Regions from separate parts of the Alteromonas sp. H02 genome, predicted to be linked through region 2. Evidence: predicted binding sites of a transcription regulator. Region 2 holds the regulator's gene; each other region holds the start of a gene.
What was found. The regulator sigma-54, encoded in region 2, starts transcription at its own class of promoters, with help from an activator protein. The targets are predictions, from matches to a motif close to GTTGGCACGNNNNTNGNNT.
Positions count from the first base shown of each region.

Region 1: AC566Q_RS14810 (DUF1328 family protein) is a predicted target of sigma-54. The motif match lies at 2,762-2,780, and genes of this name have one in related genera.
Region 3: flhA (flagellar biosynthesis protein FlhA) is a predicted target of sigma-54. The motif match lies at 5,576-5,594, and genes of this name have one in related genera.
Region 4: AC566Q_RS22000 (YggN family protein) is a predicted target of sigma-54. The motif match lies at 4,656-4,674, and genes of this name have one in related genera.

Region 1 is NZ_CM185021.1:3,207,443-3,214,915, forward strand. Features, by position in the region: gene AC566Q_RS14790 (CC0125/CC1285 family lipoprotein) at 124-699, shown strand; gene AC566Q_RS14795 (hypothetical protein) at 740-1,162, shown strand; gene AC566Q_RS14800 (DUF2569 domain-containing protein) at 1,345-1,881, shown strand; gene yfbR (5'-deoxynucleotidase) at 1,931-2,581, opposite strand; gene AC566Q_RS14810 (DUF1328 family protein) at 2,819-2,995, shown strand; gene AC566Q_RS14815 (hypothetical protein) at 3,033-3,233, shown strand; gene AC566Q_RS14820 (TIGR00645 family protein) at 3,299-3,790, opposite strand; gene AC566Q_RS14825 (endonuclease/exonuclease/phosphatase family protein) at 3,996-5,171, opposite strand; gene AC566Q_RS14830 (DUF1272 domain-containing protein) at 5,272-5,580, shown strand; gene AC566Q_RS14835 (energy transducer TonB) at 5,593-6,669, opposite strand; gene AC566Q_RS14840 (hypothetical protein) at 6,749-7,198, opposite strand; gene AC566Q_RS14845 (efflux RND transporter permease subunit) at 7,191-7,473, opposite strand, start outside.
Region 2 is NZ_CM185021.1:4,260,233-4,267,705, forward strand. Features, by position in the region: gene AC566Q_RS19755 (calcium/sodium antiporter) at 1-95, shown strand, start outside; gene AC566Q_RS19760 (KpsF/GutQ family sugar-phosphate isomerase) at 95-1,075, shown strand; gene kdsC (3-deoxy-manno-octulosonate-8-phosphatase KdsC) at 1,081-1,629, shown strand; gene lptC (LPS export ABC transporter periplasmic protein LptC) at 1,626-2,189, shown strand; gene lptA (lipopolysaccharide transport periplasmic protein LptA) at 2,221-2,730, shown strand; gene lptB (LPS export ABC transporter ATP-binding protein) at 2,727-3,452, shown strand; gene AC566Q_RS19785 (RNA polymerase factor sigma-54) at 3,520-4,998, shown strand; gene hpf (ribosome hibernation promoting factor) at 5,023-5,310, shown strand; gene ptsN (PTS IIA-like nitrogen regulatory protein PtsN) at 5,326-5,784, shown strand; gene rapZ (RNase adapter RapZ) at 5,809-6,654, shown strand; gene AC566Q_RS19805 (HPr family phosphocarrier protein) at 6,654-6,926, shown strand; gene AC566Q_RS19810 (hypothetical protein) at 6,985-7,473, opposite strand, start outside.
Region 3 is NZ_CM185021.1:3,555,704-3,563,176, forward strand. Features, by position in the region: gene cheY (chemotaxis response regulator CheY) at 14-397, opposite strand; gene AC566Q_RS16490 (RNA polymerase sigma factor FliA) at 442-1,170, opposite strand; gene AC566Q_RS16495 (MinD/ParA family protein) at 1,172-2,032, opposite strand; gene flhF (flagellar biosynthesis GTPase FlhF) at 2,029-3,384, opposite strand; gene flhA (flagellar biosynthesis protein FlhA) at 3,418-5,520, opposite strand; gene flhB (flagellar biosynthesis protein FlhB) at 5,698-6,822, opposite strand; gene fliR (flagellar biosynthetic protein FliR) at 6,838-7,473, opposite strand, start outside.
Region 4 is NZ_CM185021.1:4,755,684-4,763,156, forward strand. Features, by position in the region: gene AC566Q_RS21975 (glycoside hydrolase family 3 C-terminal domain-containing protein) at 1-817, opposite strand, end outside; gene yihG (1-acylglycerol-3-phosphate O-acyltransferase, YihG family) at 1,099-2,001, shown strand; gene yihG (1-acylglycerol-3-phosphate O-acyltransferase, YihG family) at 2,005-2,901, shown strand; gene AC566Q_RS21990 (mechanosensitive ion channel family protein) at 2,902-4,206, shown strand; gene AC566Q_RS21995 (hypothetical protein) at 4,265-4,456, opposite strand; gene AC566Q_RS22000 (YggN family protein) at 4,715-5,518, shown strand; gene AC566Q_RS22005 (SDR family oxidoreductase) at 5,573-6,409, shown strand; gene AC566Q_RS22010 (sodium-dependent transporter) at 6,423-7,473, opposite strand, start outside.

The DNA of each region.
Region 1 (7,473 bases), 1.1 Mb from region 2:
TTAAACCTATTGGTGGCACAAGCGTTGCACTCCCTCCTGTAAGCATAGGTTTATTTAGGTCAGTAAGTGTTAATCAAAGCTTTTCACAGCGGCTACTGACGATGACGCAAACAGGAAAACAACATGGATACACAACTATTAGTCAGATTATTCAGTGATGCAGTGTTGATCAGAGCTTTGGTATTCGCCGTGGTAACCACTTGTATGCTAACCGGTTGCGCAGGCTCCAGCTTAACCGCAACGCCCTATCAGGCGGCCGAGTCGGCCCGCGATGTAGGTTATTCATCACATCGTCTGTCTGAGAGGAAATTTAAAATTCTTTACAAAGCCAATAGCGCAACCAGTGAAGAAACCCTGGAACAATACAGCGAGCGACGTGCAGAAGAGATTGGCCTGGAACGTGATTACCACTGGTATCGCATAGTATCGAGTGAGGCGGTAACTATGCCGTCAATGACCGACCAACAGGTAATAACTGCCGCGCCTCAGTCTCAGACCGTTGATGGTGCAGTGACCGGTGATGTCACCGCCACCAGTCTACCCTCTAATCAGCAGTGCACGGTATCCGGCTGTGAGCAGGTGTCTACGCCCAATCCCGTTTCAGGCAAACCGTCTGAAGCTGGCATGCAATACTATGCTATGACCATCCAGTATGGTCGCTTCGAACCGATCCCCGAAGACGCTATCGAATTACGATAAGTGTTTTTAAAGGTCAAACAAATAAGGTGTAACTGTGGTTATGTCGAACACCGGAAAATGTGCCATAAAAATGTTTAAAGACCTTTTCAATCAAGGCGCAGAGCTTTACCAAACCACTCAGCAGAGCAATCAGCAGCCGCAACAGCGCGCTTGTTTACGGGTGCTGAGAGCCGAGAAGCTTCGCGCCCTGCGGCTGATGGAAGCAGAGGGCAATAGCGGTCATGATTATGCTCTGTCGGAACAGGTGAAAGAGCAATTTCAGTCAATGCTTGAGCATTACCCTTCAATTCGCCATGTTCGCGATTTCATTGAAATAGAGCAACGATTGTTGGCGAGTCTCAAAGAAAACCTGACTTCGCTGACGCCGTCCCCGTTATCTCTAAACCTGCGTACGATTACCACCCGTCATCAGCAATGTCTGGAAAAGCTCAGTCGTGAGCTTGCCAGCCAGCCGGACAAGTAGTCCGGAACAGCCACATTTATAATCAAAATTACCGCCCGAACCAGTGCCCCCCCCTGCTCCGGCGCCATAAATTTATCGCGACAGCTGCAATAATATGGCGTAAGCTACTGAAACGTAGTTGGTCCTGCCTGCTCTTATCACGAGTAAACCAGGGCTATGAGTAGCAAAAGGAAAACAATAACATGGACGCAAAAATCGATGCCCCGTCACCCCAGAAAAAGGGCCTGGGTGGCTGGTTAATTTTAGTAGGCCTTGGCGTAGTATTTAGCCCGTTTCGGCTATTGATGAATACGCTACCCACTTATGAACCACTGCTACAAAGTGACATATGGGATGCACTAACCAATCCGGATTCAGCGGCGTATCATCCTTTATGGGGGCCTTTACTGATTGGTGAGATTTCCTTTAATGTGGGGCTGTTTCTGGCTTCGCTTTATTTAATTTATCTGTTTTTCACCCGCCACTGGCTGTTTCCCTCATTCTACATTGGTATTGTGCTGTCCTCGCTGGTGTTTATTCCGGCTGATGCCTGGTTAGTTTCCATTGTGTTACCGCAAGAGCCTATGTTCGATCCTGACACTACCAAAGAGTTTGTACGAACGCTGATTGGTGCCCTCATCTGGATCCCATACATGCTGATGTCACAGCGCGTAAAAGAAACCTTTATTAAAGACCAGCAAGACCTGTCACCCGCTTTACCGGAAGCAGAATCCAACTGATACTAAAACGGCGCCCGTGAGGCGCCGTTTATAAATAGTATTTCAGAAGCTAATCCGGTGTTTTTAAATTTGCCTGATTGGCATTTTCCACCCAGTCCAAATCCTTAGTTTGTTCATCCAGCGTGCCTTTGGCATCTTCTAAGAAGACTTTGCAGAAATAATCTACACAAGGGTGCATTTCGCGATAACGCTCTAACTGGACCTCCATTTCTTCCATGGCATTGGAAAACTCGTGATTCGATTTAGCCAGCTCATAATCACACTTGAGATAGGCACACAGCACATCAGCCGCTTTGGCCAGGCGCACATGCACATCATTTTTGTCTTGTAGTATCAGCGGCTCATAACAGGTTTGCAATGGCTCTGGCAGCGTTTTAATCAGCATTTGCTCAAACCGTCGCTCGAGTTTTTTAATCGTCTGAGTCGTTTCCGGGTCGTGATATTTCACCGGGCTGGGAATGTCGCTCATACCGGCAATTTCGCTGCCTTCATGAAATATAGCCATGGCCGCTACCCGGTCGGGCTCAATATCTTCACCGTAGACTTCCCTGGCTATCACGCCAAGCATATGGGCAATCACCGACGCTTCATAAATGTGGGTAGATAGCATTTCTGACTGAAACTGCGCCATCAGCGGCCAGCGTTTTACATTACGGGCGCGCTGCATAAGTCCAATAAAGGCGGAATGACTGTTGGCCATGGGTTCTCCAGATGAAATTTAGCAATAATAAACCGATCCTAAAGCTTATCGGCAGTGATGTCAGCCTAATACAGCGACGTAGTCTGTAAAATATGCACTAATTCCTGTAACGAATTATCAAAGACTCTGTAACCAATACAGGAAAAACCCACTTTAACTTTAAATATCAATAACTTACTCATTGGCACAAGATAAGCATATATCATTGTGACATTAGATGAAATTAAAGGAGACATCATGTTAGGTTGGGCAATTACATTTTTTATCATTGCCATCATCGCAGCAGTTTTCGGTTTTGGTGGAATCGCCGGTGCAGCAACTGGTATCGCACAGTTTCTGTTCTTCTTATTTGTAGTATTACTGGTTATCTCTTTGGTTGCTGGCGCGCTTCGCGGCAAAACCCCAAGAGCGTAGTCAAACACAAACTCAATAACCAATCAGGGAGATTATTATGAAAACGTTGAAATTACTTGATGTTCTTAAAATGACTGTTATCGCTGCTTTTGCATGTTCAGTTATCGCATGTGGCGACGGTGAAGCCGAAGATGCCGGTGAAGCTATCGATGAAGCAGTAACCGATGCAGGAAATGCCGTGGAAGACGCCTGTGAAGATGTTAAAGAAGGCGTGGATGCAGAAGACGACGACTGTTAATCTGCACTCGGTACAGAAGGGCAATGTGTCACTACAAACGTGGTTGCACATTGCCCTTTTTGCGTTTAATGCTTCTTACTTTTCTTATCCAGCACGCCCATGGCAAAGGCTGAAATCACAAAGGTCAGATGGATAAGCACATACCACATGAGTTTTTCGTTTTCGATATTCTTCGCATTCATAAAGATTTTTAGCAGATGAATCGACGAAATCGCCACTATTGATGCCGCTACCTTACTTTTCAGCGTACCGGTATCCAAAGTGCCCAGCCAGGCCAGCTTTTCTGTCCCTTCTTTTAAATCAATGCTGGATACAAAGTTTTCATAGCTGGTAAACATCACCATAATGATCAGGCCAGATACCAGCGCAATATCAATCAGCGATAATACCACCAGCACAATATCGGCTTCACTGATTTCCAGCACATGGGGCAACAGGTGGAATATTTCCTGAAAAAACTTAATTCCCAGCGCAATAAGTGCCAGCGATAAACCAAAATAAATCGGCGCCAGTAACCACCGGGATGCGTACATCATACGCTCAATTAACACTTCCAAACCAGGCCTCCTGCGTTGGAAAAACTTACTTGTCAGAGAAGAAAAAGGAACTGCTCACAGCACACATTGATGATGTTAATTAACCTAACTGAATGTCAGCGGCGCGGATAATTCCTGCGGCTGGTGATTTTATCAGAGCCGTTCATTTTGAGGTATCATTTCTTATAATATTTAGCGACCCTGAGGCAATCCTTGCGACACCGTTTTAATCCTCGTCAAGAACAATGTCCAGCCATACCAGACGATGATCAGAACTGCTCTGACGGTCTTTAACCAGCCGGTATAAAGGCGATGCTTTTACAGGCCAGAACACACCACCGCCCTGCACTGTAAGCCCCTGCTTAGAGGGCAACACATAATCGGCCCGTGCGCCCCAGTAAGCGGTAAAACGGCTGCTGTAAGACTGCTCTGCCGACTCGCTGGCGCCTTCACTTTGCGGAATAACACTGCTGTTAACCAGCGGATGTTCGGTTAACTGCTCGATGACACCCGGACGGTGCTTATCACCGATATCGGCCGCATTAAAATCACCTACGAGAACGAAACGCTGCCCGGCAAACCCGCCTTTTTCGCCGTTATCGTCATAAATATAGTCCGCTTGCCCAGGTGATAAATAGTCAGCCATCAGCCGGATCTCATCGTGATTGCGTTTACCGTTACGATCTTCGGGCCCATCAAAGGTAGGCGGTGTGGGATGCATGGCCAGAATGTGTAATTTTTTACCGCCAATAGTAACCGGAATATCCCAATGTGATTTTGAACTGAGTCTTACCGCCGCCCACTCCTTGGGAGTAAACCAGGGCTCGCCGCTGGCCGGCTGCGTGATTTCCAGGGCGCCGGGCATATCCCGCCATAAAAAATGCTGAAACGTGCGTACCGCAGCCACATCAATCGGATAACGCGACAGCAGCGCCATACCATACTGACCGGGGTACATTCCCCAACCGTAGGCGTCACCCGCGTTACCGGTTTTCTCGCCGTTGTTGTCCAAATCGAAAGACGTAGCAACGCCCGTATTTACCGGCGCAATATATTGATAAGGATAATCAATCGCCGCCTGACCCTGCTGACTTTTATTCAGGTAGTTTTTAACAAACAACGAGAGAGCGGTTGGCTTTGCATCCGCATAATAGTCAAATTCATTAAGCAGAATAATGTCCGGGGCTACCCGTTGAATAATTTCGGCAATATTACGAATCTGCGGATGCTCACCTGACTCTAACAAGGAAAGTAATACCTCAGCGGAATTTTCAGAGACTCCCTTCGGCTGATAATTACTGGCCTCCATACTGACATTGAATGTTGCAACACGCACCGTATCAGCGTAAACATTATGTAGGGAGAAAAAGGCCAGAAAAAGGGACAAAAGCGTTTTATTCATATTCAAATAGGCAACAAAAAGAAAGGCATAGTGTACGCTAAATCACACTAAGAAAATAACCCCGTGTGAATTGGTATTCGCACATATTAAGGAGACCCCTGTGCTCACTTTAAAACCCAATTGCGAAGGTTGTGATTGCGATCTGCCACCCGATGCAACAGAAGCGATGATTTGCTCTTATGAGTGTACTTTTTGTTTGAAGTGCGTTAATGATTTACTGAGCAATGTTTGCCCGAATTGCGGCGGCGGTTTTACACGACGGCCCGTCAGGCCCAAAACTGCGCGCCGCCAAGGGGTTAGCCTGGCTTATCAACCAGCTTCAACAGAGCGCGTAAATACCAGCAAAAGTGTAAACGAAATCAAAGCCTTTGCGGCACAAGTTAAAGATATACCGCCCTGGCAACGTTAACGGAACGGCGAATTAAATTGCGCCGATGTAGTCACCTACCTCAACCACTTCAAACTGCGCGCCGGGAGAGCCGGACACGTATACAGAACATTGCCCCCAAGACGACGGGATGTGCCATTCTGATTTGCTCACTGCCGTATAGCGCGAGAGTTTATTGTCACAGCGAATCTGCACTTCATCCAAATCGCCTTCGGCAATATTCAGTGCAAAGGCGTTGCGACTAAGCTGATGAAATACGCGCCCTTCCTCATCGATGCTCGCCTTACGGATCATAGGTTCGCTACCCTGCACCAACGCTTTTACTTTCTCGGCATAAGGAGCAAGCTGCGCCAGCTGTTCCGGTTTATCACCTGCTAAGTTTTCCAGCTTGTCATAAGCTTTCATGGCCTCGTTGTACTCACTCAGAGCGATGGCCAGGACAAATTCGCGCTCAAGCAAATACTGCTTTGTCGATGCACGAACCGCTTCGGTATCTACAGCCAGTGCACGGCGCACACTTTTAAGCTCACGCTCAGTGTCGTCTGTGGCTTTGGCATAATAGGAGTCGGCCAGCCAAAAGTAAGCACTCTCTGTATGATTCCATAGCTGATCGTCTCTCATTTCGGCAATTAATTCTGCCGCCAGGGGTAAATCTTTGTTCGTGATTGCCTCTGCAACGTCTTTATAGCGACGCATAAATTTGCGGGTAACACCCGATGAACCAGCCAGTCTGAAATCAATTTGCACCATATTCCGGCACTGCTGAATGGCCTCTCCATCCTGCATTGCCGGACTGTACTGCCAGCGTTTAACCGCTCGTAGCGTGGCTTTCTCGAACGCTTTTAATCCGCTGGAGTCCTGTACAACAGGATCTTCCACTTCGCCATCTTTGTTGATCACGAAACTCACTTTAACCCAGCCCTCTTGGCTTTTTCTGGCCGAAGAGACCGGATACTGGGGATCGACCCGTTTAAGCGGCTGTGCCTCAACCACCGTAGCGATATGTTCAGCTAAAGGAGCTTCCGATGGCGCCGCAGATTGAGCCAATGATAAACCTGAAAACAAGGCCAGTACGAGAGGAGCTGGTGAATACGAGAATGGTTTGCGCATAGAATCATTCCTTCCTTAAAATGACTTAATAAACATAACCATAGCCGAATTACTACACGACTTCAATGACGCATGGTATTTATACATCCCGTGACCAGCGCAGAAACAGCCCCAGCGACATAAGGAGTAAACTGGCCGCCACCACTACTGCCACCGGATAAAATAAATTACCGGCAAGATCGAGCTGACTGTACTTGATAATCATAATCAGGCCTTCCAGCACCAGAGCAATCACCACTACGCTGACGAAGCGGGTTACCGTGCGACGAATAGACATAAACAGGTCGTCTTCCTGGTTATGCCGATACTCTTTAAAAATTCCCATGGCCAGCTCGTAGGTTGCCAGGGCAATAAATAAATCATTAACTGCTTTAATAACCGCTGACACGAAGTCCTTATCCGGTGCGAACCCTTGATAGAAATGCAGCCCTGCCATCACAATCATGGTGGCGGATACACACATAAAGAGTCCGGCAAAAAAGCGGGCTGAAATATCTTTCAGCCAGCCATTGCGCAATACATCAGACATTGGCTTTATCTCCTTGCGGTTGAGCTGGCGCAGATTGCGTTGCCACCAGCTTGTTTAATAACGCGGGCAGTAAGGTGAGGTCGGCCACCAGTGCCATGATCATGGCCAGCGCGGTTAGCAAACCAAAGTACACACTGGGCAGAAAATCAGAAAAACCGAATAATGAAAAGCCAACTGCAATAACTGTTGTGGTCATCAAAATGGCCAGACCGCTGTGTTTAAAGGCTTCTTCAGCTGCCGCTTTAGCCTGCCCGCCGCCCTCTTTTAACCCTGCC
Region 2 (7,473 bases):
GTTTTAATTTCCGTGGGACACGACGAATCAACCGTGTCGAGGCGGCCCTGCTAGCAGGCTGCTACCTGGGTTATCAGTATTGGTTATTTGCCTAATGACATCACAACAACAATCTTCCTTTATTGAATCGGCCAGGCGCGTTGTCGCAATCGAACAAGCCGCCATTGCCGCGCTGGGCGAACGCTTTGATGAGCGTTTTGTGAAAGCCTGCGAGCTACTTAAAAACTGTCAGGGTAAGGTGGTAGTAAGTGGCATGGGTAAATCAGGTCATGTGGGTAACAAAATTGCCGCCACCCTGGCCAGCACTGGTACGCCGGCATTTTTTATGCACCCGGGCGAAGCCAATCACGGCGATCTGGGCATGCTCGGTTCTAACGATGTGCTGTTAGCCATTTCCAACTCTGGCGAAACCGGTGAACTACTCAATTTGCTGCCCGTAGTAAAACGCCTGAATGTGCCGGTGATAGCCATGACCAACCGCGCAGACAGCACCCTGGGCAAACATGCCGACGTGGTACTCGACATTGGCGTAGAACAGGAAGCCTGTACGCTGGGCCTGGCGCCAACCACCAGCACCACCGTAACGCTGGTAATGGGCGATGCCCTGGCGGTGGCCCTGCTGGACGCCAATGGCTTTACCTCAGATGACTTCGCGCTCTCGCACCCTGGCGGTAGCCTGGGCCGTAAATTACTGCTTACCGTTGCAGACATTATGCTGACCGGTGATGAAATTCCACTGGTCCCCGAGCAGGCAACAGTCTCTGAAGCATTACTGGAGATATCCCGTAAAGGCCTGGGCCTAACCGGCATTACCGATACAGAGCGCAACCTGCTGGGCGTATTTACCGACGGGGATTTACGCCGCCTGCTGGATGCCCGGGTGGATATCCACGATACCCGTGTAGAAGAAGTAATGACCCGTGGCTGTAAAACGTCCCGCGGTGAAAACCTCGCCGTTGAGGCACTTAACGTAATGGAACAATACAAAATCAGCGCCCTGTTAGTGGTGGATGAAAACAACCAGCCAGTAGGTGCGTTTAACATGCACATGCTGTTAAAAGCCGGAGTACTGTAATGAGCATGGTTAAAACCCTGTATACTGAACTTCCTCATGCGTTTTATCAGCAACTGCAACAGATTAAGCTGCTGGTTTGCGATGTGGATGGTGTATTCTCAGATGGACGCATTTATCTGGGCAATCAGGGCGAAGAATTAAAAGCTTTTCATACCCGCGATGGTTATGGCGTTAAAGCGCTGGTTAATGCCGGCATTGAAGTGGCAGTTATTACCGGTCGGCGTTCAGCTATCGTTAAGGACCGTATGACATCATTAAAGGTGTCGCACATAATCCAGGGTGAAGAAAACAAGGCCGACGCGCTGGCTGAGTTAATGGCTTCACTGGGACTTAGCCGGGAACAGGTGGCCGCTATAGGTGATGATATGCCGGATACCGGTATGTATACCCACAGCGCGGTTAACATTGCGGTGAAAGATGCTCACCCACAGGTGATTGCGCAGGCAAACTGGGTAACCACCCTGCCTGGCGGCTTTGGTGCGGTAAGAGAAGTGTGTGACACCCTGCTGCAGGCCAACGATAAGTTACAAGGTATTTTAGGAGCCAGTGTATGAGTAAAGTAGGCCTGAGCATTGCCTGCCTGTTTATTCTGGCCACACTGCTTTACCTGCCCGGGTTTCTGGCAGAAGAACCGCTTATCCCCCCGGATCAGGATGTATTGGCCATTACACCCAGTTATAAAGCCCGTAACCTGACCACCACCTTATATAACGAACAGGGTCAGCGCGTGCATGAAGTATTTTCATCTACCATGGAAAACTACGAGCAGCTGGGCTTTGTGTTGTTTTTAGCGCCGCAGTACACCATTTACCAGGAGTCTGGCGAGCCACCCTGGCAGGTAGTCGCCGACGAAGGGACGTTGTATGATAACAATATGATACAACTGGAAAATAACGTAGTGATTGTGAGTAAGGACCAGGCTGACTTTGTACAGCGGGTAACCACAGACTACCTTGAGATAGATTTGGACCAACAAACCATGGTTTCCGACGCCAGGGTGGAAATTTCGGGGCCTGATTTCCTGATATTTAGTAACGGACTTCGCGCCAACCTATTGAATAAAACTTATGAGTTGAATCAACATGTGCAAACGACTTATTCCCCTGCTAACTAGCCTGTCGCTGACGCTCTCGCCGGCGGTGGTCATGGCAGCCAAGTCTGATTTCAAAAAAGACATCGAGGTGTTTTCCGAGTCACAGTTCCTCGACGGTAAGAATAAAAAGTCTATCCTGATTGATAATGTACAGGTTACCCAGGGCTCGCTCAGCATTAAGGCCGACCGGGTAGAAGTAGAAGCTGGCGGCGGCAAGGGCAAGGAAATATTTATCGCTACTGGCAAACCTGCTGTATACAGCCAGACTCTGGACGATGGCCGGGTTGTGGAAGCCCGTGCATTTGAGATCCGTTATGAAGTGGCGAATCGCACTATTTCGCTGGCCGGTGATGCCGAATTGAATCAGAATACCAGTGTCGTAAAAGGTGAAACCATCGTTTACGACATGGAAAAAGAACAACTTAAAGCCACCGGTGACGGCAGCGGCAGTGAAGATGGCCGGGTGCGTACCGTGTTTAGTCTGGAAGATATTGAAGCCGTGCGCGACGAAAGCAAGGCCAGTGATAGCACAGACGACCAACAGGATAATGACAACGAATGACCACCCTGACCGCCACCCACTTAGCTAAGTCGTATAAGTCCCGGCAGGTAGTAAGGGATGTTAGCGTTGAGGTATCTGCCGGCCAGATTGTTGGCCTGTTAGGCCCCAATGGTGCAGGTAAAACCACCACTTTTTACATGATTGTAGGCCTGGTGGCACTGGATAAGGGCGATATTCGCATCGACGAGATGGATCTGACCCGCCAGCCCATGCACGAACGTGCCCGCAACGGAATTGGTTATCTACCCCAGGAAGCCTCTATTTTCAGAAAGTTAACGGTTTTTGACAATATCATGGCAATATTGCAGACACGCAAAGACCTTTCTTCTGCCGAACAGCAAAATGAAGCCGATGCGCTACTTGATGAATTCAATATCAACCATATACGTAATAGTACAGGGATGAGTTTGTCGGGGGGAGAGCGGCGTCGGGTAGAAATTGCCAGGGCACTGGCGGCGAATCCAAAATTTATTTTGCTCGATGAACCCTTTGCGGGAGTTGACCCAATTTCGGTTAATGATATAAAGAAGATCATACAGCATCTTCGTGACCGTGGAATTGGTATCCTGATTACCGACCACAACGTCCGGGAAACCCTCGACGTATGCGAGAAAGCCTACATTGTGAGTCAGGGGGAATTAATCGCCCAGGGCACCGCCGAACAGGTTTTAAGTAATCAAAAGGTCAAGGATGTATACCTGGGTGAGCAATTCAGGCTATAGTTAGATGCATATAGACAACAAATTTTGTCCCGATCAATAATAAGCAAGGCGTTAAGAACAGAAGTAGATGAAACCATCTTTACAGCTCAAATTTAGTCAACAACTTACTATGACGCCACAATTGCAGCAGGCGATTAAACTGCTGCAACTATCTACTCTGGATTTACAACAGGAAATCCAGGAAGCGCTCGATTCAAATCCGTTATTGGAAGTTGATGACAACAGCGACAACGATACGGTTGAGAAAAGTAAACTCGATGCGGAAGCGGATGCCGCAGCAACCGCCAGCACCGAGACCAGCATGGACACCAATGAGGCCCTCGAAAAGAACGAGTTGCCCGACGAATTACCCATCGACAGCACCTGGGATGAATATTATTCGGCCTCCTCAGCGCCAGCGCCAGGCCCTGCTTCCAACGACGATGAGAATGTTTTTCAGGGTGAAACCACCGACAATATTCAGGACCACCTGCTCTGGCAAATGCGCCTCACGCCCTTCAGCGATGTAGACCGTGCCATTGCGATTGCCATTATTGATTCGATTGACGAATCAGGATATTTAACCGTAACAGTTGAAGATATCCTGCAGAGCGTCAATACTGAAGATATGGAAGAACCGGTTGAAGTGGACGAAATTGAATGCGTGCTGAAACGGATCCAAATGTTCGACCCGATTGGTTCAGGCTCACGTACCCCGCAGGAGTGTCTACTGGTCCAGTTAAAACAATTTGCTCCCGACACGCCATGGCTCAAGGAAGCAAAAACCCTGATTGAAGACTATGCCGACCTGCTGGGCAGCAAGGACTATCGCACCTTAATGCGTAAATCACGCCTGAAGGAAGACGATTTGCGTGAAGCAATGCGCTTACTGCAAACCCTTAATCCGCGTCCGGGCAGTGCATTAATTACTCAGGAGCCCGAGTACGTTATTCCCGACGTATCGGTCACCAAGAAAAAAGGCCGTTGGGTGGTTGAACTCAATCCCGACAGCCTGCCAAAACTGAGCGTAAATCAGCAGTACGCTGCCATGAGCCGTCAGGCCCGCAACAGTTCAGATTCCCAGTTTATTCGCTCGCATATGCAGGAAGCCAAGTGGTTTATCAAGAGCCTGGAGTCGCGTAACGAAACCTTGCTCAAGGTTGCTAACTGCATTGTGCAGCAGCAAATGGGCTTTTTCGAACACGGCCCGGAAATGATGAAGCCTATGGTCCTCAATGACGTAGCCGAAATGGTTGATATGCATGAATCTACCATTTCGCGGGTAACCACTCAGAAATACATGCACACCCCCCGCGGTATTTTTGAACTGAAGTATTTCTTCTCCAGCCACGTAGCCACCGAGTCGGGCGGAGAATGTTCATCTACTGCCATCCGCGCTCTGATTAAAAAACTGGTTGCCGCCGAGAAGCCCAGTAAACCACTAAGCGACAGCAAAATTGCTCAATTGTTGGCCGAACAAGGTATAAAAGTTGCCCGGCGGACAATAGCAAAATACCGGGAATCCTTGTCGATTCCACCGTCTAACCAACGCAAGAGCCTTATTTAGGCCGAAATATAAGGAAGACGAACTATGCAAATAAATCTTACAGGTCATCACATCGAGATAACCGATTCTTTGCGTAATTATGTTGATACCAAGTTTAGTAAACTGGAGCGCCACTTTGATCACATATCCAATGTGCATGTGATCCTCAACGTGGAAAAGCTTGCTCAAAAAGCCGAAGCCACGATGCATTTGAGTGGCGCGGAAGTATTTGCCTCGTCAGAAAATCAAGATATGTATGCCGCGATAGACAGTATGGTCGACAAACTGGATCGCCAGGTAATTAAGCATAAGGAAAAGCTCAAAAAGCACTAGGCCCAATTTAACCTTATGAATATTCAAGCCTTAGTTAGCCTGGATCGCACTGAATGTGCGGTCCAGTGCAACAGTAAAAAAAGAATTTTAGAAATCATCAGCGATATTGCTGCCGAAACCAACGCCGAAATTCAAAAAGAAGACGCGCTTAACGCCCTGCTCAGTCGTGAAAAAATGGGCAGCACCGGCATTGGCAATGGCATAGCGTTGCCGCATGGCAGACTGGCTAATCTTTCCAACGTAACAGCCGTGGTAGTAACCACCAACCCAGCCATTGCCTTTGACGCCATTGATGATAAACCGGTTGATATCTTTTTTGCCATTCTGGTACCAGAAAACCAGACCGAGGGGCATTTGCAGACCCTCGCCACGATTGCCGGCAAGTTAAGCCAGAAAAGCATTGTAAAAACCATCCGTAACGCCGAATCGAAGGAACAGGTTATCGCCGCACTATGCGACGAGGCTGCAAATTAGTCCGGCAGGGAGTCTGACAAAACCATGAAACTCATTATCATCAGCGGGCGCTCCGGCTCCGGCAAATCCGTTGCGCTAAGGGCGCTGGAAGATTTAGGCTACTACTGCGTTGATAACATTCCGGTAAACCTGCTCCCCACCCTCACCCATACCGTGGTCGACGAATACGATCAGGTAGCCGTGAGCATCGACGTGCGTAACCTGCCAAAGGATCCCGATGAATTAGTTGAGATTCTCGACTATCTGCCCTCGTCCTGGTCGATGACCATTGTTTACCTTGACGCCAGTGATGACATGCTGGTGAAGCGCTTTAGTGAAACCCGCCGCCTGCACCCGCTGGCCAAATTGAATAAATCCCTGGCCGATGCCATTCAGGCAGAAAAAGAATTACTCGCGCCCATTACCGAGCGGGCCGACCTGTACATTGATACCGACAGATTATCGATTCACCAGCTCGCCGAACTTATCCGCGAACGTATTCTGGGTAAAAAGAGCTCAAGGTTAGTGTTGGTATTTGAGTCATTCGGCTTTAAGCACGGCATACCCAAAGACGCGGATTACGTGTTTGATGTTCGCTTTCTACCCAACCCGCACTGGGAGCCGGACCTAAAGCACCTTACCGGTCTGGACTCCCCGGTAGAAGCCTTTCTGGGTTCACAGCCCATTGTGACCAAGTTTATCTGGCAGATTCAAAACCTGCTAGACACCTGGATGCCCCATCTGGAACGTAATAACCGCAGCTATGTGACCATTGCCATCGGCTGCACCGGAGGCCAGCACCGCTCGGTGTTTGTAGCCCAGTCACTGGCCAAAATATACAGCGATAAGCATCCGGATGTGCAAATCCGTCACCGGGAGTTAAACCGATAATGCGCGTAGAAAAAACACTTACCATCGTTAATAAGCTAGGCCTGCATGCCCGTGCAGCCACACAGTTAGTGCAACTCGCTAATCAGTTTGATGCCGAAATCACCCTTAAAAAAGGGGATAAAGAAGCCAATGCCAACAGTGTACTGGGTTTAATGCTGATGGAAAGTCATCAGGGCGAACAGGTTGATGTGATCAGCGAAGGCCCGGATGCCGAAGCCGCCATGGCAGCGGTGGAAACTTTGATTGTTGGCCGTTTTAACGAAGACGAGTAGTAGCCACAAACAACCACTGTGCAGCGGTTATCTGTGGTTTTATTGCGGATAGCAAAGACTAATCATTCAATTGCAGTTGCAATCGGCCGTTTTGATTCACATAAAATCCAAATCGAAACTCCACTCTCACATGACGATTATCTGCTGAATCTGTGTCGTAATGGCCGGGTGGTGGCGCATTGCCATCTCTAATCCATGCAGGCCAGCCTTTGAATGTTACCGACTTCCCCGGGCCGGGAGAGATTTGGTACTCTGCAACTAAAGCCTGTTTATTGTGACTTACCACAGGTCTAAAATATTCACACGCTAACTGAAATGGTTTTGCAAGCCTGATCAAATCGGAACCACCTGGGTTGCAGAGCGGTACAGCAAACATTGTATTTTGCACTTCATTCACGCCTTGCGCCTGAATTCCAATGGTATATTGACTGAAAGTGAGATCCACTGCGTCTTGTGAAGTGAGCTGGTCGTTTATCCCATTGATAGTCGATGCAGCGACAGACGAAGTGATCAGGATATTCAGTGTCATTAAGGTTGGCACGAATCG
Region 3 (7,473 bases), 700 kb from region 2:
ACACGTTACTGGATTAACCTAAACGTTCAAAAATCTTTTCTAGTTTTTCTTTTAGTGTAGCGGCAGTGAACGGTTTAACTACGTAGCCATTAACACCCGCCTGGGCGGCTGCTACGATTTGTTCCTTTTTCGCCTCGGCAGTCACCATCAGTACCGGTAGATGCTTCAGGCTATCGTCAGCACGAATCGCGCGCAGCAGGTCGATCCCCTGCATGCCAGGCATGTTCCAGTCGGTTACTACAAAGTCAAAGTCGCCCTGCTGCAGCATTGGCAGCGCAGTACTTCCATCATCGGCCTCCTGAATATTGGAAAAGCCGAGATCTTTGAGTAAGTTTTTGATAATACGTCTCATCGTAGAAAAATCATCTACCACGAGAATTTTCATATTCTTATCCAAAATTGCCTCCAGTGAGGATAGTCATATTGTTAGTATAGTTAATGTTACTCACCAGTCTGCCAGGACCGCATGCGCGCTTTAAGTTTTAACATCGCCTGGCTGTGAATTTGACTGACCCGTGATTCACTTACCTCGAGAACCTCGCCGATTTCCCGCAGGTTTAATTCTTCGTCATAATACAAGGATAGTACGATCGCTTCACGTTCTGGTAATGTAGTAATAGCATGCGCCAGCGCTTTTTGAAATGAACCTTGCATTAAATCTTCCAGCGGTGAATCCGTGCCCCGCGACTCATCCGTCGCTATCACGTCTTCAGACACGCCTAAGTCTTCAATACCAACCAGTTTGCCGGCATTGACCTCTGATAACATCTGGTGGTATTCGGGCAGCGACACATTGAGTTTAGCAGCAATGTCAACATCCCGTGCATCCCGCCCGGTTTCACGCTCTACCTGGGAGATCGCATCAGAAATGGCCCGGCCGTTCTTATGGACCGACCGGGGTGTCCAGTCACCCTTGCGAATTTCGTCCAGCATGGCACCACGGATGCGAATTCCGGCAAACGTTTCGAAACTGGCTCCTTTACTGCCATCAAAGTTTTTCGCCGCCTCAAGCAGGCCAATCATACCGGCCTGGATCAGGTCATCAACAATTACACTGGCTGGCAGCCGCGCCATTAAATGGTGAGCAATACGTTTAACTAAAGAAGCATGTCGCTCAACCAGCTGCGCTTTATCGGTTTGTTGTTTGTACGCTGCAGCTTTGCTATTCACGCTATCTCCCTGCCACCTTCGACGCGATCAATTGCTCGACGAAGAACTCAAGGTGTCCGCCAGGCTGCGCCGGGATAGGCCAGGTCAGTGCTTTTGTAGCCAGTTGACCAATGGCGACCGATGCCGGAGATGATGGGAATGCATCAACAATGGCGGTTTGTTTACGAACCGCCCGGCGAATATTTTCATCAAAGGGGATAGTTGCCACTAATTCCAACGCCACGTCGAGGAAGCGACCGGTAACTTTCGACAACTTACTGAACAACTCCTGCCCCTCACGCACGTCCCTGACCATGTTAGCCACTATCTTAAAACGGAAAATGCCGTGATCGCGGTTAAGGATCTTGATAAGTGCGTAGGCATCAGTGAGTGAGGTGGGTTCGTCACATACCACTACCAGAATGTCCTGGGATGCTCTTGAAAAGCTCAGCACCATGTCAGAAATACCCGCGGCCGTATCGACAATAAGCACGTCGATTTGCGAACGCAGTTCACTGAATGCACGAATGAGCCCCGCATGCTGAGTGGGCGACAGCTCGGTCATCGACTGGGTACCGGAGGTCGCCGGGGCAATTTTGATCCCATGCGGACCGGTTACCAGTACTTCGTCAAGCGTGCATTCGCCGGACAACACATGAGACAGATTCTTCTCTACGCGTAATCCCAGCATCACGTCTACGTTGGCCAGGCCAAGGTCTGCATCCAGAACCATGACCTTTTTGCCCTGTTTTGCCATTGCAATAGCGGTGTTCAGAGTAACGTTGGTTTTCCCTACTCCGCCCTTTCCGCCAGTTACGGCTATTACCTTGATTAATCGTGATTGATTCATCTTTCGTAAGCTACTCGCCTGGTCTTCAATCATACTGCCTGTGCTGTGTTTACATCGGAACTGCTATTAGTATGATTCAAACCATACTTTTTATAAAGCTTTGCTGCTAAAGAGATTATAGATTTTGCATTAGCAACATGAATATCCTCAGGCACCTGTTGGCCATCGGCAACATAACTGACTGGCAACTGCGCTTCAATTACATTACTGATCACCTCACCTAAACTATAGCACTCATCCAGCTTAGTGATGATACATCCTTGCAAATCAATACTCTTATAGGCATTTATTATGTGCTTAAGTGTAGCCTGTTGCGTGTTACCCTGCACAACTAAATAGTTTTTTACCTGCTGACCGCTCACCTGGCCGAAGGTAGCCAACTGACTGATCAGGCGACTATCGCGCTGACTAAAGCCTGCGGTATCAATCAGTACCAGGCGTTTATTACGTAACTGGAACAGCAAATCGGCTAATTGTTCACCAGACTGCGCTTTACGAACCGGGCAGCCAATTATTTTGCCGTAGGTAGCTAACTGCTCATAGGCAGCAATGCGATAAGTATCAATTGTAATCAGAGCAACCTGGTCGGCACCGTACTTTTGTGCATAACGGGCAGCCAGCTTGGCAATGGTAGTGGTTTTGCCGGTACCGGTTGGCCCGACCAACGCCACCACACCCTGTTGGGTAAGAATATCATCGTTGTTAGTGGTCAGACGATTGGACAATAGTTTTAGCAGATACAACCAGGCTTCACGCTCGTTGCACTCGGCCGGGGTATAAGTTACCAGCTGGGCTGCCAGCGTCTGGCTGATGCCCATGTCGCAAAGCTGCTGAAGCAGGTAACGCTGCTGCGGTTTAAGCCGCGAGTGTTGCTGTTGTTGTATATCAGCCAACTGGAACTGCAAGACATTGCGTAGTGAGGCAATTTCAGCACGAATATCGGCCAGGCTACTACCACCGCTAAGCTCGGTTTCTTCGTTTTCGACATCAAATACCGGGGTTTCCGGCTTAGCCGGGGCAACCTCAGGAGCGGGTTTAGCAGGCGCGCGTTTTTCCGCTTCCGCATTGGCTGCTTCAACGCGCTGGGCAACGGCGGCCTTCTGCTCAGCCTGCTTCTCCAGCAGAGCACGCAGGGTATCCGGACCATCATCACCAATAATTTCACTCAAGGTCGGCAAACCACCTTCGCTTTGCTTAGCTACCTGCGCTTTGGGTTTAGGCGGTACCGATAATTTAGCGACCGGCTCTTTATCGTAGGCCGCTACCAGTTCGATGCCGTCGGCCACTTTGCGGTTTGACATGATCACCGCATCACTACCCAGTTCATTTTTTACCTGGCTTAATGCTTCACGCATGTCTTTGCCAAAAAATCGTCTAATTTTCATAATGACCTCTTAGGTATCAGGGTGCCTGTCAGATTACTGACCGACGGACGAAACAATGCGTACCTGCTTATCATCCGGGATTTCCTGGTACGACAATACATGCAAGCCACTCACTGCATTCTTTAAGAATCTCGACAATACCGGGCGTAACATGCCCGATGTTAATAATACGGCTGGCTCACCCGCCAGTTCCTGCTGCTGACCAGCCTGTTGCAACGACTGTTGCAGGCGCTCAGCCAGCCCCGGCTCGATACCGGCACCATCATCGCCGCCAGCCTGTAATGACTGATGTAACATCTGCTCTAATTCAGGTGCCAAAGTGATCACCGGCAGTTCTGCTCCACCGCTGTTAATTTCCTGCACGATTAAGCGTTTCAGGGCAATGCGAACGGCGGAGACCAATACGTCAGGATCCTGACTCTTCGGGGCATACTCAGTCAGCGTCTGTACGATAGTACGCATGTCACGAATAGGCACGCCCTCGTACAACAAGGTTTGCAGGACTTTTACCACGGTTGCCAGCGACAACAGATCCGGGATAAGCCCTTCAACCAGTTTTGGATTATGTTTGGCCAGCATATCCATTAGTTGCTGCACTTCTTCAAAGCCCAGCAGTTGATAAGCATTGTTGGTTAATAACTGGCTCAGATGGGTTGCAATCACAGTCGCCGCATCAACCACGGTATAACCCAGGGTTTGCGCATGCTCACGCTGCGCTGGCTTAATCCACACCGCATCCAGGCCGAAGGCTGGATCACGGGTAGCCCGTCCCTCCAGCTTGCCAAAAACCTGGCCAGGATTAATCGCCAGCTCTTCGTCATGGCTGACTTCGGCATCGCCAATGGTCACACCGAGCATGGAAATGTTGTAAGCGTTAGGATCGAGATCGAGATTATCGCGGATGTGCACCGGCGGGATTAAAAAGCCCAGTTCCTGGGACAGTTTCTTACGCACCCCTTTAATCCGCGTCAGTAATTCGCCGCCCTGGGTTTTATCCACCAGCGGAATTAAACGGTAGCCGACTTCCAGACCAATGGTATCCACGTGCTGAACGTCATCCCAGCCCAGTTCTTTAATCTCTGCCGGTACATTGTCTTCAGGGTTATCGCTGACTACCGGAGGGGCTGGTTGCTCAGCCTTGCGTTTTTCAGCATAGCTTTGATAGTACGCATAGCCGCCGGCCAGCGCCGAAAAGCCGAGGAAGGCCAGATGAGGCATACCGGGGACAATACCCATAACAAACAGGATCCCGGAAGAAATATACAGCGCCTTTTTGTTACCCAACTGGGTGGTAATCTCGCTGCCCATTTCCTGGCTTTCATTTTCACGCGTCACAATAATGGCGGTGGCCACTGACAGCAGTAATGAAGGAATCTGTGCCACCAGACCGTCACCGATGGTCAGGATGGTGTAGACCTCCAGCGCATTGCCGAAAGACAGATCATGCTGAATCATACCGATAAACAGGCCGCCGACGATATTAATAAGCATAATGAACAGGCCGGCGATGGCATCGCCCTTTACAAATTTTGACGCACCGTCCATAGAACCGTAAAAGTCGGCTTCAGCGGTGATATCTTCGCGACGACGGCGAGCCTCGTCCTGATCGATATAGCCAGCGTTGAGGTCGGCATCGATAGCCATTTGTTTACCCGGCATGGCGTCGAGGGTAAAACGAGCCCCTACTTCGGAAATACGTCCGGCACCAGCGGTAACTACTTTAAAGTTAATAATCAGCAAGATAGCAAAGACAACCACACCCACAGCGTAGTTGCCGCCAATCACCACTTCACCAAATGCTTCGATAACTTTACCGGCAGCATCGCCCCCTTCGTGGCCATACAGCAAGACCACCCGGGTCGACGCGACATTGAGGGCAAGACGTAATACCGTTGCAATTAGCAGGACCAGCGGGAAGATACCAAAGTCCACCGGCCGGTTGGTCAGTACCGCAACCAGAATAATTACCAGTGACAGTGCGATGTTGAAGCTGAATAGTACGTCGAGCAAAATCGGCGGCATGGGCAAAATTACCATACCCATAATGGCCAGCAGAACCAGAGGTACGCCTAAGCCCTGACTTAACTGTTGAAGCCGGGTTTTATCAACACGCTGCAGATATTCTGTTAACACCATAACGAGACGTTCTCAATCACCGATTTTTGACACTAAAATTCGCTTACAGAGACTACTTCAATCCCCGTGCCAGCTTTTTGTGTCTGCGGCTTAAGTGCTCAAATTGTCATCAACACTGATTTTGGGGGCCTGACAGGCAGCGACTAGCGGCCCGTCAGGATAATGAGATAGCCGGAATTAATAACGCATATCAGGAGGGATCGGCAGGTTATGCGACAGGGGTTTAGGTCGTTTGGCTTTACCAGCTTTGTATTTCTTAAGCTGGAATACGTATGCCAATACCTGGGCAACCGCCATAAACAATTTATGCGGGATTTCTTCATCCACTTCGGTGGTGTAATAAATAGCCCGGGTCAGCATGGGAGAAGGGATGAGTGGCACATCATGAGCGGTGGCAATTTTTCGGATATGCATGGCCAGCTCATCCGAGCCCTTGGCGATAACCACCGGTGCCCGCACACCATGCTCGTCATATTTGAGCGCCACAGAGTAATGAGTCGGGTTGGTAACAACTACGTCAGCTTTAGGCACTTCCTGCATCATTCGCCGTGCTGCTGCCTGATATTGCAATTTACGGATGCGCCCTTTTACCTGTGGGTCACCTTCTGAGTTTTTGCGTTCATCCTTTACCTGCTGCTTGGTCATTTTCATTTGTTCATTGTGCTTATACGACTGATACGGCACATCAAATAGCGCAATAGGCACCATGCCGAGGGTGAGCAGGAAAAAGGCCCACTCAATCATATCCAACGCGTGGAAGATATTCAGCGGGTATATTTCCTGATCGAGATGCAGCGCTTCATCCTGAAATAAAGACAGAGATATCAGCGCCATAGCGCCAATAACAATAAACTTGGCAAAGGCTTTTAACAGTTCCACCAGGCCGTTTATGCCAAACATCCGCTTCATACCACTTAGTGGATTAAGCTTGGAGAAGCGAGGCGCGGCAGAATACCAGGTAAAGTTATAGCCACCCAATGCGATAGAGCCATAGATACCGGCAATCATTGAAACAAACATAAATGAAAGTACCGGCGTACTGACTTCGGTGATAGCCACACCCCAGGCGGAAAACATGTGGGTGGGATCGTAGGTTTCGTCCCGCGACAGGGTAAACATCCGCCCAGAAATGGCAAACAGGGCTTCGGCGATAAAACTGCCAAACAGCAACAGCATCAGACTACTCGCCACCAGCACCAGTGTGGTGGAGAGCTCTCTGGAACGAGCAATCTGCCCCTTGCTGCGGGCATCCTGTATTCGTTTTCCCGTGGGGTCTTCTGTTTTTTCTGAAGAATCAGCCATCGTCGCTCAGCCTTATCAGCTTGGACAAATCAGTAGCAGCTCACACATAAACTGTTGAGCCCGTTGCCACTGATTAGCAAAGTGAGTAGAAAAATTATCCAGCGTTAACCAGATAATAATTAAGCCCATTATCTGCGCGATGGAAAAACCAATGCTGAAGATATTGAGCTGTGGCGCGGCTTTGGTCATAACCCCGAACGCCAGATTAACAATTAACAGCGAAACAATCGGAGCCAGAGACAAGGTTAATGCCGCCACAAACATCCAGCCAGCCCAGTGGGCAATATCACGGAGTTGTTCTGCGGCAAACCAGGCTTCGCCAATGGGAAATGCTTCAAAGCTCATCACGATCATTCTGATCATGGCCAGGTGTCCGTCCATGCCCCAGAACAACAGCGTAGCCAGTATCAGATAAAACTGGCCTACCGCCGGCACGTTAATACCATTTACCGGATCCACAATGCTGGCAAAACCAAGGCCGGTTTGCATTGCAATGACCTGCCCGGCCAGCACAAAGGTATTGAGCACCATCATTGATAAAAAGCCCACGGCAATGCCAATTAACAACTGCTGGATGCCAATTACGAATGTACCTAAATCAACCATTTGAGTGACAGGTGTAGGCGGTACCACCGGCATTATTACCAGTGT
Region 4 (7,473 bases), 500 kb from region 2:
AGGCCGGGGCGCCGTTGACCCGGTTGTAGGCACACATAACCGCCTCAACATCGGCATCCACTACCGCCTTTTCAAAAGCCGGTAAGTAGGTTTCAAACAAGTCTTTATCCGATACCACATAGTCATCAGAATGGCGTGAGACTTCCGGCCCGTTGTGCACAGCAAAGTGCTTGGCGGTGGCAGCGGTTTTTAAATAGGTGTCATCATCACCCTGTAAACCACTGATGAACGCAACACCCAGCTCGCCGGTCAGGTAAGGATCCTCTCCATAAGTTTCCTGGCCTCGCCCCCAGCGCGGATCGCGGAAAATATTAATATTTGGCGACCAGTAAGTTAATCCGGTATAGCGATAACTCAACCCGCGTTCCTTGAAGGCATGGTGCTTAGCGCGGCCTTCGTCAGAGATGACCGTGGCAATCTCATTTAACAACTCCCGGTCCCACATTGCAGCCATGCCGATAGCCTGGGGAAACACCGTTGCCTCACCCGCCCTGGCTACACCATGCAGGGCCTCATTCCAATAGTCGTAGGCGGGTACATTCAGCCGCTCGATGGCCGGTGCATCGTTGTACATTTGAGCCACTTTTTCTGTCAACGACATTCTGCCCACCAAATCATCGACCCTTTGACTCATCGGCAACGACGTATCCTGATACGGCAGAACCTGCTCAGTTTGTAAGTCATTACTCTCGCTATTGATCACTGCGTTATTGCTTTCGTTACAAGCAGTGAGGGTAAGCGCCAGCGTCAGCCAGGTTGCCAGCCGACATTTGGCCAGCAGGTCGATATTGCTTTTTTTGTGGATGGGTAGTTTCATCAGATGCCTCAACAATTGAATTAAAGGCACCATACCTGAAGGTGTATCAGGCACAATCGAAGGACGGCAAAACGTAAACAAAAAGTTAAAAAACGCTAGACTTATCGTTGAATCTTACTTCATTCATGTTCCTTTGACTGGCAGGCACCGCGCGTTTCAGTCGTAACAATGAAAGCCCCCTTTGAATATACTTTTATCTCAACTTAACTCGATTAAGTATCGGTTTTAAGCCTGGTTTACGTTAAACTGTGGCCAATTTTGCAACTGGTAAGACGACTGTAGTGAAAACCCTATTACATAGCCTTAACGGCGCGCTGTCGGCGCTACTTTACGGGCTCAATACGCTGTTCTGGGTGCCATTGGTATTAACCCTGGCGGTATTAAAGCTTTTGGTTCCGCTTAAACCCTGGCGGACCTTTATGACTTATCTTCTGGATGCCTGCGCTGTAGGTTGGATAAGCGTTAATAACTTTAATCAACGGCTGTTCAGTCGCACTACGCTGGAAGTCTCAGGGCTGGAAGGGCTGGCCCGGAATGACTGGTACCTGGTAATTGCCAATCACCAGTCCTGGGTTGATATTTTATTACTTCAGCGAGTATTTAACCGCGAAGTCCCGTTTTTGAAGTTTTTCCTTAAGCAGCAACTGATCTGGGTCCCCTTTTTAGGTCTGGCCTGGTGGGCGCTGGACTTTCCTTTTATGCGCCGCTACAGCAAGTCATTCCTGGCCAAAAACCCGCACTTAAAAGGTAAAGACATGGAAACGACCAAAAAGGCTTGCGAAAAATTTCAGTACAAACCCACCAGCATTATGAATTTTGTCGAAGGCACACGCTTCACTAAAGAAAAGCATGCCCGTCAGGTCTCGCCTTTTAAGCACCTGTTAAAACCCAAGGCCGGAGGCATTGCTTTTGTTCTTAACGCCATGGGCGGTCAGCTTCATCATTTAATTGATGTCACTATTTTTTACCCCGCCGGTACGCCATCCTTCTGGGATTTTATTAACGGTTCAGTCAGTAAGATAAAATTGCATGTAGACGTAAAACCGCTGAAAGACCTGTTTCCTGAAGATATAAAGGTGATGGACTATTTTGAAAACCCCGAACAACGGGCCCGTTTTCAGCAATGGCTCAATCAACAGTGGCAGGCAAAAGACCAACGCCTGGAAAACTGGAAGACGGTGTAAGCAATGCTTAGAGTAGTCCTGGCCCCACTGATATTTGCAATCCATTTGCCGTTACAACTGGCCAACCTTGCCCTGTGGGGCGGCCTGGTTATTGTGTTTGGCTTGCTGCGCTTTTTATTGCCCATTGGCGCAGTGCAGCGAGCGCTGGCACCGCTGATGAACTTCTTTATGCTGTGTTTTGGTAAATGCAGCTTAGCGCTGATCCGGCTGTTTAACCCGGTCATCCTTGATTACCGGGTGCAGGGTGAGCTAAGTAAAGAAAACTGGTATCTGATAGTTGCCAACCACCTGAGCTATCTGGACATTGTCCTGCTCATCGAATTCTCGGCCTTTCGGATCCCAGCACCTAAGTTCTTCCTGAAACAGGAGCTTATCTGGCTACCTTTTGTTGGCCTGGCCGCCTGGGCGCTGGAAATGCCGTTTATGAAACGCTATTCGGCCGCCTACCTGAAAAAATACCCGCACAAACAGGGCGCCGATATCGAAACCACCAAACGCTACTGCCAGAAGTTTCGCCATAAACCCACTACCGTCATCAACTTTGTGGAAGGAACCCGATTTACCCCGGCCAAGCATGCCAGTAAAAAAAGCCCCTACCAGCACCTGTTGCCGCCTAAGGCCGGCGGTATTGCTTTCACCCTGGCAACCATGGGCGAGTTGTTCACCAATATTCTGGATATCTCGCTACTGTATCCGGATAATCCTAAGCATCCGATGCTGGCCATGTTAAGTGGTCAAATGCGACGAATCGTTGTAGATGTCAATGTAGTTGACATTCCGGCCGAAGCCATTGGCGATTATTATACGGATGAACAGTTTAAAGCTGGTTTCCAGCAGTGGGTGAATACCCTTTGGCAGGACAAAGACCGCAACATTATTGGATTAAAAAAGGGTAACTAAATGGTCACAGCGGAAACGCTTCGTGAAAACTTCGTTGAGCTGCTCAGGCAGCTTGACACCGATATCGTACTAAACGGCTCGCTGTATAACAGCTTTTCGTTATTGCTGATATTTGTGCTGGCGATCACCGGCCTGTTAATTAGCAGAATCGCACTGAATTCGGTCGTTACCCGCTGGATCCTGAAAAGCAAAACTCACTGGGATGACGCACTACACAGCCACGGTTTTTTCAAACGATTAATTCACCTGACTCCGGCACTGACTATCTTTGCCTGTACCCATGTACTGTTAACCACAGACAGCCTGCTGTATACCGTTCTGCTGAAATGCTCTCTGCTGTATCTGATGACCGTAGCGGCGCTGTCTGTCAGCGCATTGCTTAATACGTTTGAAGACTGGTATAACTCCACCCCTTTTGCTGCGCAAGCCTCGATTACCGGCTTTGTGCAAGTGGCCAAGCTGGTGCTGTTTATTGTGCTGATGTTGCTCAGCGTATCGCTGATTGTAGAGCGCAGCCCGCTGTTGTTGCTATCCGGCTTAACGGCTATTGCCGCTGTATTGTTACTGATATTCCGCGACACCATTCTGGGTTTTGTGGCCGGTATTCAGATAACAGCCAACCGATTGTTTACCAATGGCGACTGGATCCAGGTCGATAAATTTGGCGTTGACGGCGAGATCATCGAGCTCGGATTAACCAACGTAAAGGTGAGAAATTGGGATAATACGATTTCCACTATCCCTACCTACTCACTAACCAATGAAGCGATTAAAAACTGGCGCGGTATGCAGGAATCAGGCGGACGACGCATCAAGCGCGCCGTGTATATTGATATCCATTCTATCTGCCTGTATGACGAGAAAAGCCTGCAAAAAGTAGCCAAAATTCGCTTTATTGCCGATTACATCAAAAGCAAAATTGATGAATTACAGCGCTACCATAAAGATAATTCCATTGATGAAGGCGACTTACTAAATCGCCGCGCATTAACCAATATCGGTACTTTTCGCGCCTATCTGGAAGCTTATTTAACCAAACACCCCAAGATTAATCAGGACATGACGCTGATGGTACGGCAGTTGCCGCCTAATGAGTTAGGATTGCCCTTAGAAGTGTATTGCTTTTGCCGGGATAAGTCCTGGGTAGCCTACGAGAAGGTACAGGCTGACATTTTCGACCACATTATGGCCATGCTGCCACTGTTCGACCTAAGAGCCTACCAACGCGATAGCCATTTAGCGGCACTTTCGGGCCCTGCACCACAAAGCCAGTCAGATGAGGCAACTGAGGCCATAAAAGACTGACACAAAAAAAGCGCTCAAATGAGCGCTTTTTGTTTACCGAAAATCGGTGAGCCGTTAATTAGCCGATTACGTAGAGCATCAACAGGCTGATCACCAGGCCGCTAACGCCCAGATATCCCATCTCAATACGCTCATGCAGGGCTTCGCTGCCCTCTTTGCCAGACATAAAGCCCATGACGATGCTGCTCATGCCTAAAGTAAACGCTACTAACGCAACACCAAATAAAATTGCATCAATCCAGTCACTCATAATCTTTACCCTATAAAAATTCTGCGCGTATTATGCACTAAGGAAATAAAAATGAACATGCGCAAAATCAATATTCCACTGAATAATGAACATGGTCAAATACGCTAATAATTAGTGTTACTTCCAAAACAATAAGCAATAAATGTGTAGATATAAAACCAATAAAAATATAAGCCTTTGTTTTATATAAATTTAACAGATTGGCCTGTGATTTGCGATACGACCTTCGTATTGTTTAAAAGCAAATTGAGGATAACCATGAAAACTGTTGCTGCATCATTGATTTTAACCACTGCTTTTATTGCCCAACCTACACTGGCACACGTTGAAGTCGATAATCAATGTAATATGGAACTGCACGGCTCGGTAACCTTTGACCATGGCGATTTGACCATTACCACCGAAAGTGGCGAAAAGGTTCTGATCACGCCAAGTCACCAGCTATATGTAGATAACCAGGCAGTCAATCTGGATAACGACGAACAACGCTGGGTGTCTGATTATTACAGCAGTATTGAAACCGCTATCCCCATGACAGTTGAAATTGCCCGTGACGGTATCAAAATTGCCAGCTTCGCCATTACCGAAGTATTCACCGAACTGCTGGGAACAGATAATGACCTCAGCGAAGATTTTGATACGCTGTTTACCGACCTGTCGAACGAGATTGATGAGCGTTTTTACGCTGCCGACGGTACGTACAAATTCGACAGCACAGGCCTTGACGGCGACTGGACAGATGCCGCCTGGAGCGAAGAGTTTGATGACAAAATTGAGTCGCTGGTAGAGCGTTCTACCGGTCACCTGTTAATGGCGATTGGTCGTCAGATGCTGTTTGAAGACGGCGACATGGACGCCTTTGCTAACCGCATGGAAAACTTTGGCGAAATGATTGAGCAACGCGTAGAAGGTGAAGCGGATGCGCTGGAAAGCAAAGCTGAAGCATTATGCACCGTGCTGGCTAAAGCCGACTATGCCGAATCACGCATGCAGAAGAATATCGCCGGATTATCTGGTCTGGATTTACTGGAAACCACCGGTCAATCACCGCTGAAACAATAATGAAATCGCTACCGATAGTGTTAAGCTTTAGCAAAACAAACACCGGTAGCATAAATGACATCTCAACAAGAAAATAAATTGATACTTTGTGGTTGTGGCTGGCTGGGAGGCTATCTCGCCAGCCACTTTCGTTCTCAGATGACTATCTACGGAACTACCCGCAGTGAAGACAAAGCCCGGGCGTTGAGCCAACAAGGTATTCAATCCATCCCTTATTCGCTGGGTGATAATCCTCAGGACCTGCTCGCGGAAGCCCCCGACAGCACCTTTATTCTTAATATTCCGCCGGGCAGACGCAACACCGATTTAAGCCAGTTTACCTCAGCCATGCAGCAACTGATTTCGGCGTTATACAGCCAGGCACCACCTAAGCAGCTTATTTTTATCAGTACCACATCGGTTTATGGCGATCAGGATGGCGATGTCACCACTGATACCGCGCCAGCCCCAAACACCGCCTCTGGCGAAGCCCACGTTGAGATTGAGCAATGGCTCCGAAACACCGCGCCGGACTCGGCTTACATATTGCGCCTGGCCGGTTTAACCGGACCCGACCGCCACCCGGTAAAGAGCCTGGCAGGCCGAACACTCAGCGGCGCCACTCAGGTAGTAAATCTGGTACATGTTGATGATGTGGTAAAGGTGATTGAAGCGCTCTTAGCGCAAAAGCCCGCCAACAAGCTTTGGCATTTATGCAGCGATGAACACCCTATGCGCGGTGACTATTATCCGCAGATGGCAAAACGGCTGGGGTTACCAGCCGTTGAGTTTAGTGACCAATTAACCAGTGCAAGCGTGCCGTCGGGCAAAAAAATTAATCCCGATGCCACTCTTACCAGCCTGGGGATAACGCTTAATTATCCCACACCGTGGACAATGCAGCCGGCCTGATGGCCGGCCCGGCTTAGCCAATCAGACTGACTCCGAAATATTTAAGCGCCACGGTATTAACAAAGATCACCACCAGGATAAGCGGAATAAACGTACCTACCGAGATATCCACGTAGCGTTCAGCCCAGCTGCCTTTGTAGTTGGGCGCGCCAACCTGCAGTGCCTTGTTAAAGTTATGGCGCTTCCAGCGATACATCACGAAAATACAGATCAGCAGGCCGTTGAGGGGCAAAATCGTATCGTAAAAAACGTCATACACGACATCGAAGAAAGACTTATCCGCTCCCGCGTAGGCGGTAAACGATGTCAGGGCCGGCACAAAGCCAAACGACAATGCACACAGCGCGGCGAAAATCACCAACAGAGCGCCCAGTACCACCAGCGACTTACGACGGCTGTAGTCTTTTTCATCCATTAACGCAGCCACAGGCACCTCAAAGATAGAGACCAGAGAGGTTATGGCGGCAAAGAAAACCAGCAGGAAGAATATGCTGGCAACGATACTGGCGCCAATAAATCCGATACTGGTTTGCAGTGCCAGAAAAATCTGCGGCAAAAATGAGAAGATCATGCTAATTGATGATTCACTCAGCTCAGTCGGATCGGTATTCGGGTTAAATGAGAATATCGCTGGCAGGATCATCAGACCCGCCGTAAACGCTACAGCGGTATCGGTGATAGCCACCAGTTTGGCCGAGTTAGGAATGTCAGACTGATTATCAATGTAACTGCCATAAGTAATCATGATCCCCATGCCCAGACTTAACGAGAAGAAAGCCTGTGACAGGGCGCCGTTAATAACCGAAGCATTAATTTTGCTGAAATCCGGTACCAGATAAAAGCTAACACCCGCCATAGCGTTGTCGCGGGTCAGCACGAAAATAACCAGTAAAACCAGCATCACAAACAAGGTGGGCATGAGTAGCTTGGCCGCTTTTTCGATACCTTGCTTAACACCGCCCTGGAGGATGCCGTACATAATGCCCAGCACCGCAGCCATGTAGGCGAATATCACCGGCGAGTTGATAAAATTACCAAAGGTACTCGGGTCGGCGAGTAACTCT